2 regions of the Pseudomonas sp. Seg1 genome follow, and region 1 is predicted to be linked to the other one. Evidence: riboswitches for the same ligand, from Rfam matches in the RefSeq annotation. Region 1 holds a riboswitch; the other holds the start of a gene.

Region 1 (4,068 bases):
TGCCAGTTCGTAGACGCGACCGGTGGCTTCTTCTTCGGTGCAGCCGATGGTGCATTGCTTGAGGATTTCACCGTCGATGCCCAACTCGCCGAACTCGTTGACGATCACCGCGATACGGCGGCCTTGGGCGTTGTCGAGCATGTGCCGCAGCAGTGTGGTTTTGCCCGAGCCGAGGAAGCCGGTGACGATGGTGACGGGGAGTTTGGCCAGTGTTTTCATCGGATGCCCTTTGGCAAGGTGGCGGGCAAACGGGACGAAATCCGCGGCGCAGACGCGCGCGGAAGAATTCGCCACCGGATCACCCCGCCCGGTTGTAGTGAGAATCTTTGACGAGGCAGGTCTCCTGGCTGACGGTGTTCAGGCCTTGGGCCTGGTATTCGCTGCGCCTTCCCGCTGGCTCATGGGTTGAGCTGGCAGTGGCGTGGCAGTGAATTTCACCGTTCACAGTTGCGGGGGCAGCCGCGGCTTGGACCGCGTTCCCTTCTTAGCTCCGGTTTGTGCCGGAGAACCTCGAAAGCGCAAGGCTACGCATGGTGTGGTGGCGGGTCAATGGGGTTGGGTTTTAGGTTTGGGGGCATATCCGTTGCTGCGGGTGTTGCTGATTAGGGTTCCGCCCTTACGGCGGGTCACTTTTGGCAAACGCCCCAAAAGTAACCAAAAGGGCTGCTCCCTGACGTACGGCACTTCGCTTAGGCTCAGTGTTCCCTCGCTACGGCGTCCATCCGGGGGCATCGCCTCCGGTTTGCTGCGCTGCACCTCCTCTCGATGTGTTTGGCTTCGCCAAACGGCGCTGCGCGCCTACCCCGGATGAACACCTCCGCTCGGCCTGCCGATGGGCCTGAAGATCAAGAGCAGGATCAACAGCCAGATCAAGAGCCAGATCAAGAGCCAGATCAAGAGCCAGATCAAGAGCCAGATCAAGAGCCCCTCACCCTAGCCCTCTCCCGGAGGGAGAGGGGACTGACCGAGGTGTTTGGGAGAGGTACACCGACTCGAAATACCGAGTCGAACTCAGATTCTGAAAGGCTCAAAAATCAGCTCCCTCTCCTTGGGGAGAGGGCTGGGGTGAGGGGCAAATCCAACACAAAACCAAAGCCGACCGCACGCTTCTCAACACTCAACACTCAACACTCAACACAATGAGCGTCAGCTCAAGTACCGCTCTTGACCTTCACCAATCAACACAATGAGCGTTAGCTCGAGTACTGCTTTTGATCTCCACCACTCAACACAATGAGCGTTAGCTCAAGTACCGCCCTTGATCTTCACCACTCAACACAATGAGCGTTAGCTCGAGTACCGCTCTTGATCTCAAGCGCCCGTCGGAAGGCTGAGCGGAGGGGTTGATCCGGGGTGGGAGCGCAGCGACCGTTTGGCGCAGCCAAACACATCGAGAGGAGGTGCAGCGAAGCAAACCGGAGGCGATGCCCCCCGGATCAATCCCGCAGCGAAGGAACCCGAGCCACAGCGAGGGCCGTACGTCAGGGTAAAGCCTTTTTGGTTACTTTTTCGGCGTCTGGAAAAAGTGACCCGCCGTAAGGGCGGAACCATAGGCAGCCGTTACCGCAGCAACGGATCCACCCCCGCAAAAAATTGACTAAAAACCCACCCCCATGCTCTCCTACACAACTTGTTACGGGTGCCCTTCACAGGGTGAAACGGGAAACCGGTGAATCATGTGCTTTACTCTTAAGCCATGTCAGTCCGGTGCTGCCCCCGCAACGGTAAGCGAGCGAAGCGTCAAAACCACTGTGCCCGCAAGGCATGGGAAGGTGACGCTTGCAGGTCGGCCTGACGCCAACCCCTCGTGAGCCCGGAGACCGGCCCATAACACACAGCCGCGCATTTGTGCGTTGCTGAACATAACAAACCCGCGGTGGGCGGGCGCTGTTCGAACCTCTGCGTGCCCGACTCGCAGGGGTTTTCATGCGCTCTATTCACCCGCTGACACTCCAGAGGGAAGCGCCATGTCGATCATCAGCAGCACCGGCAGCAACACAGACAAAATCGCCAGCAGCAGCACACTGAGCCAACGTCTGACCGCCGCCATCTTCGCGTCGATTCTCGGCGCCAGCCTCGTCTATTTCGCCGGTTTCTCGCACATCGAAGCGGTCCATAACGCTGCCCACGATACCCGCCACAGCGCCGCGTTCCCGTGCCACTGAGACCCGCCGACATGATCAAGCGAATTGCACAAACCGCAGGTTTCACTGGCCTTCTGGCCGCCCTGCTCCTCACGCTGCTGCAAAGTTTCTGGGTGTCGCCGCTGATTCTGCAGGCCGAAACCTTCGAGAAAGCCGAACCTGTGGCGGAAGTTCACGAACACGCCGCCGGCACCGCCGCACACACCCACGATGCCGAAGCCTGGGAGCCGGAAAACGGCTGGCAGCGCGTCGTCTCGACCACTGGCGGCAATCTGGTAGTGGCCGTTGGTTTCGCTTTGATGCTCGCCGGTCTCTACACCCTGCGCGCGCCGACCAAGACCTCGCAAGGTCTGCTTTGGGGCCTCGCTGGTTACGCCACTTTCGTACTGGCGCCGACGCTGGGCTTGCCGCCTGAACTGCCAGGCACTGCCGCAGCGGATCTGGCTTCGCGGCAGATCTGGTGGATCAGCACCGCCGCCTCCACCGCTGCCGGTCTGGCGCTGATTGCGTTCAGACGGCACTGGCTGATGAAAGTCCTCGGCGTGGCAATTCTCGCCGTGCCACATGTGATCGGCGCACCACAACCGGAAGTGCATTCGATGCTGGCTCCGGAAGCCCTCGAAGCCCAGTTCAAAATCGCTTCGCAGCTGACCAACGTCGCGTTCTGGCTGGCTCTCGGCCTGATCAGCGCCTGGCTGTTCCGCCGCAATAGCGATGGTCAATACCACGCATGAGCAATGACAGCGCAGCGCCGACCTTTGTGGTCGGCCTGGGCTGCCAGCGCGGCTGCCCCGCCAGCACGTTGCGCGCGTTATTCGATCAAGCCTTGCAGGCCCATCGCATCGACCTCGTCGCGGTCAAGGCACTGGCCAGCATCGACTTGAAGCGCGATGAGCCCGGTTTACAGGAACTCGCCGCGCAACTGGCCCTGCCCCTGCTGTACTTCAGCAGTGAAGAACTGGCCAGCTACCAACAGCGACTGAGCCACCATTCGCAAATCGCCTACGAACGCACGGGTTGCTACGGCGTGGCGGAAAGCGCGGCACTGGCCCTCGCCGAGCAACTGATTCAGGCCCCGGCAAAACTGCTGATTTCCCGACAAAAATACGCACAGGCAACGTTGGCATTGGCCGGCGCTGCGTAAAATCCCGATAATCCCCGCCATCGATCATGAGCAATCTTCATCTGAAGCGTTGCCGTGCCTCTTTTTCAAAGGATTCAACGATGACTGTTTACTTCATCGGCGCCGGCCCCGGCGACCCGGAATTGATCACCGTCAAAGGCCAGCGGCTGATCCGCAGTTGCCCGGTGATCATCTACGCAGGTTCGCTGGTGCCGGCGGCAGTGCTTGACGGTCATCAGGCTGAAACCGTGGTCAACAGCGCGGAGTTGCACCTGGAGCAGATCATCGAATTGATCAAAACCGCCCATGCCAAAGGTCAGGATGTGGCGCGGGTTCACTCGGGTGATCCGAGCCTTTATGGCGCGATTGGCGAGCAGATTCGCTATCTGCGCGAGTTGAATATTCCATTCGAAATCATCCCCGGCGTCACCGCCACCGCCGCCTGCGCGGCGTTGCTCGGCGCCGAACTGACGCTGCCGGACGTGTCGCAAAGCGTGATTCTGACCCGTTATGCCGATAAGACCGCGATGCCGGCCGGCGAAGAACTCGGAAATCTGGCGCAACATGGCGCGACCATGGCGATTCATCTGGGGGTCAATCACCTGGAGAAGATCATCGCCGAACTGTTGCCGCATTACGGCGCAGATTGTCCGATCGCGGTGATTCACCGGGCGACATGGCCGGATCAGGATTGGGTGGTGGGGACGCTGGCGGATATTGCCGGGAAGGTTGCGGCCAAAGGGTTTCGGCGCACGGCGTTGATTCTGGTTGGACGGGTGCTGGGGAGTGAGGTGTTTAGCG
Region 2 (4,068 bases), 1.8 Mb from region 1:
GACTCACTCCCCAATAATTCTCAAACAGCAACTCATTGAGCGGACGCGCCTGCGCCCACCCTTCGAGTACCAGCATCGGCGCCGGATAGAATTCCTTGACCGGGCCCAGACACAAAACCGCCAGCGGCTTGGCGCCGGCCGGCAGTTTCAGCAGATCCGCCAACGCTTGCGGCTCGAACAGCGAGACCCAGCCCATGCCCAAGCCTTCAGCCCGGGAGGCCAGCCACAGGTTTTGAATCGCACAAGACAACGAAGCCATGTCCATTTCCGGCAGCGTGCGCCGACCGAAAATGTGTTTCTCGCGATCATCCATCAATGCGGCGACCAGCACTTCGGCGCAGTCGTTGATGCCTTCGACCTTGAGTTTCATGAACTCGTCACTGCGCTCGCCGAGCGCTTCGGCGGTGCGGATGCGTTCTTCTTCCACCAGATTCTGGATCTGCCCGCGCAGGGCTCGGTCGCTGATACGGATGAAGCGCCAAGGCTGCATCAGGCCGACGCTGGGGGCCTGATGCGCGGCCTCGAGCAGTCGCCCCAGCAGTTCGGGCGCGACAGTGCCACCGGTGAAATGGCGCATGTCGCGGCGTTCGGCGATGGCTCGATAAACCGCTGCGCGCTCGGCTTCGGAGAATGCGTTGTCGGTCATGGCCCCATCGCTGGCAAGCCAGCTCCCACAGGGGATTGGGTTTCTTCAGACATTGCATCACCCACCACAGAAGCTGGATTACCAGTCCCTAATGGCGATCGCATTTCTTCAGGCTTTACACCGCCCACCGTGGGAGCTGGCTTGCCAGCGATGGCGGCCTTGAGATCTGGCGCAAACAGCGCGGCAATCGCAGTCGGATTCGACGGGAAATAAAAATGCACGTACGAAGCCGTCATCCGCCCTTCCCGATAAACCGCCTCGGCCCCGCGCCCGCCATTCGGGCTCAGGCCCCGGGCAATCGGCGTCAGCTCGGTGGTGGTCAGGGAATGATGATAGGTGTGACCGCGCAGCGAACCCTCCGGCAGATCCACCGCTTGCAGGGCCAACGCCGCGAGACGCTTTTGCATCACCGCATCGCCCGCCAGCAAACCGACCAGTTCAGCGCGAGTGCCTTCAACGTCAGTCAAGGAATCGAGCAGATACAGCATGCCGCCGCACTCGGCGAGTAACGGTTTGCCAGCCGCGTGATGCGCACGGATCGCGTCGAGCATCGCGGTGTTCTGCGACAGCGCAACATGATGCAATTCCGGATAACCACCGGGCAGATACAGGCTGTCCGCCTCGGGTAATTGCGTATCGCGGATCGGCGAGAAGAAGCTCAATTCGGCACCCATTGCGCGCAACAGGTCGAGGCTCGCGCCATAGGTGAAGGCAAAGGCTTCATCGCGAGCAACGGCAATGCGCACGCCTTCGAGCAATGGCTCGGCGGCGATCACGTCAGGCGCGGCGAACTCCACGGCCGGTGGCAGCGCTACCTCGCAACTGCTGGCAAGCGCTGCGGCGGCCGCATCGAGGCGCACGTCGAGATCATTCAGTTCGCTGGCCTGCACGAGGCCGAGATGGCGGCTCGGCAGTTCGATGCCGGTTTCGCGAGACAACGCGCCGTACCAGCGCAAACCTTCGGTGAGGCTGCCTTCGAGCAATTGCGCATGGCGCAGGGTGCCGACGCGGTTGGCCAGCACGCCGGCAAACGGCAAGTCCGGCTGATAGCGCGCCAATCCAAGCGCCAACGCTCCAAAGGTCTGCGCCATCGCCGTGCCGTCGATCACACCGAGGACCGGCACACCAAAATGCCGCGCCAGATCAGCGCTCGACGGCGTGCCGTCAAACAATCCCATCACGCCTTCGATCAGAATCAGATCGGCTTCAGCGGCCGCTTCCCATAACAGGCGACGGCTTTCCTGCTCGCCGACCATCCACATGTCCAATTGATAAACCGGCGCACCGCTGGCGCGCTCGAGAATCATCGGGTCGAGAAAATCCGGGCCGCATTTGAACACGCGGACCTTGCGCCCCTGATTGCGATGCAGACGGGCGAGTGCTGCGGTGACGGTGGTCTTGCCCTGACCGGAGGCCGGCGCGGCGATGAGGACCGCCGGGCAGTGACGTGGTTGATTCAAAGTTCGACGCCTTTCTGCGCTTTGATACCGGCCTGGAAGGCGTGTTTGAGCATGCCCATTTCGGTGACCGTGTCGCCCATCTCGATCATTTCCGGCTTGGCCGCACGACCGGTGACGATCACGTGCTGCATCGGTGGACGCGCCTGCAAGTCGCTGAGCACCTGATCGAGATCGAGGTAGCCGTGCTTGAGGGCGATGTTCAGTTCGTCGAGCACCACCAGACCGATCGACGCATCGCGCAGCAGTTCGCGAGAGACGGCCCATGCAGCTTCGGCGGCGGCGATATCGCGCTGACGGTCCTGGGTCTCCCAGGTGAAACCCTCGCCCATCACGTGGAAACGTACTTGCTCGGGGAAGCGGCGGAAGAACAGTTCTTCGCCAGTGCTATTACGGCCCTTGATGAACTGCACCACGCCGCACTGCATGCCGTGGCCCATGGCGCGGGCGAGCATGCCGAATGCCGAGCTGCTTTTGCCTTTGCCATTGCCGGTCAGCACCAGCACCAGACCGCATTCGTCTGGCGAGTTGGCGATGCGTTCATCGATCACGGCTTTTTTGCGCTGCATACGCGCCAGATGGCGTTCGTCACGCTCGGGGGAATCAGTCATGGGGAGCTCTCCGTTGAGGCTGGATAACGGCGGGCAGGCACAAGAATAGACGGCAAAAAGCCTGGCATCGCCCACCGTGATGCCGCTGGATGGATCAGGCCGGTCTCCGGGCTCATGAGCGGCGTTCGCCTGACTGCGCGCCTTCCCGCTTTGAGCAGTGGCATTCGACGCAGTTTTCACTCATTTACCGTTGCGGGGGCAGCGCCGGGATCGTGGTCGCTCTTCGCTCGAAGACAACCCTCACCGGCTTCCCTGTTTCACTCTGTCGACGCAGGTCACAGAGCACCTGAAACAAGCCGCGAAGGTTAGAGGGTTGGGGGTGGAGCGTCAATTAAAGAGGGGGCCGTCGGGCGAATAACTGCCGTCGATCAATTAACTGGCGTCAATCTTGTGCCATGCTCAGACAAGTGATATCAAAGAGCCATGCTTTTCTCGAAAAAGCCATCACAACAATAAGGATGATTACGATGCAAGGCATGATCATCAGCAACCCGCGCCTGGAATTCCTGCGCCCGGTGCTTGAACGCTGGTTTGACTGTATCGACCGCTACAACGCCGTGCGCGGCGACAGCGACACGCCCTACTGGCATGACGAGAAAGCCAATCTCGGCCTGCTCTCGGCGGCGGCATGGATGGCCGAGCTGGTGACGCTGGAACAGACGGCCACCCGCAAGCAAAACGAAGACGGTGAGCGCAATGCCCGTGCCGACCTGTTTCTCGCCGGCAGCGAAGACCGCGCATACATCCAGGCCACGCAACGCTGGCCGCGAGTCAACAACCTCAACCTGACCCAAGCCCTGCAGGAGATCACCGGCGACGCCAAACGCATCAGCTTTGCCAGCGATCTAAAACTCGGCTGCCTGTTTGTCGCCCCGCAAAAAGCCCAGCACAGCGCCAGCCCCGAAGAACTGCAAGACATGGTCGACGACCTGCAAAAGGAACACACCTGCGCCGTCGCCTGGTATTTCCCTTACGCCTATCGCAAGCTGCGCAACGAAGCCGGCAACTATCACCCGGGCATCGCCGTACTGTTCAAAGAGGCCCGCAGTTGAGCAGTTGAACCATCGGGCTTGCGCGCTCCTCTATGATTAGGAATGCATTCATAGGGAAGATCAGTAATGCGCAAGTCCCAGCTCGTTTTCGTCATCGCCCTCGCCGGAGGGCTCACCGCCTGCGGTGAATCCTCCAGCCTGCAAGTTTCCGACGGCACCGGCCCGTCACCGAAGCTGCCCGAACCCAATAAGACCCTGATCCCGACGGTGAATATTGCTCCGGCGGTCGGCTGGCCCGAGGGCGGCAAACCGACAGCAGCGGCAGGCACCCAGGTTGCCGCGTTCGCCGAAGGCCTCGATCA

The links. A riboswitch is a leader RNA that binds a small molecule or an ion and turns the genes downstream of it on or off. The one in region 1 is predicted to bind cobalamin.
Region 2: it holds a riboswitch for cobalamin, as region 1 does, so the genes downstream of both, cobO (cob(I)yrinic acid a,c-diamide adenosyltransferase) here and KI231_RS16720 (CbtB domain-containing protein) in region 1, are expected to answer to the same signal.

The regions. Positions count from the first base shown of each region.
Region 1 is NZ_AP021903.1:3,736,024-3,740,091, forward strand. Features, by position in the region: gene cobW (cobalamin biosynthesis protein CobW) at 1-219, opposite strand, end outside; cobalamin riboswitch at 317-528, opposite strand; cobalamin riboswitch at 1,621-1,843, shown strand; gene KI231_RS16720 (CbtB domain-containing protein) at 1,968-2,165, shown strand; gene KI231_RS16725 (CbtA family protein) at 2,177-2,878, shown strand; gene KI231_RS16730 (cobalamin biosynthesis protein) at 2,875-3,288, shown strand; gene cobM (precorrin-4 C(11)-methyltransferase) at 3,369-4,068, shown strand, end outside.
Region 2 is NZ_AP021903.1:1,953,423-1,957,490, reverse strand. Features, by position in the region: gene bluB (5,6-dimethylbenzimidazole synthase) at 1-646, opposite strand, end outside; gene KI231_RS08730 (cobyrinic acid a,c-diamide synthase CobB) at 643-2,106, opposite strand; gene cobO (cob(I)yrinic acid a,c-diamide adenosyltransferase) at 2,103-2,714, opposite strand; cobalamin riboswitch at 2,795-3,019, opposite strand; gene KI231_RS08720 (hypothetical protein) at 3,182-3,766, shown strand; gene KI231_RS08715 (PQQ-dependent sugar dehydrogenase) at 3,833-4,068, shown strand, end outside.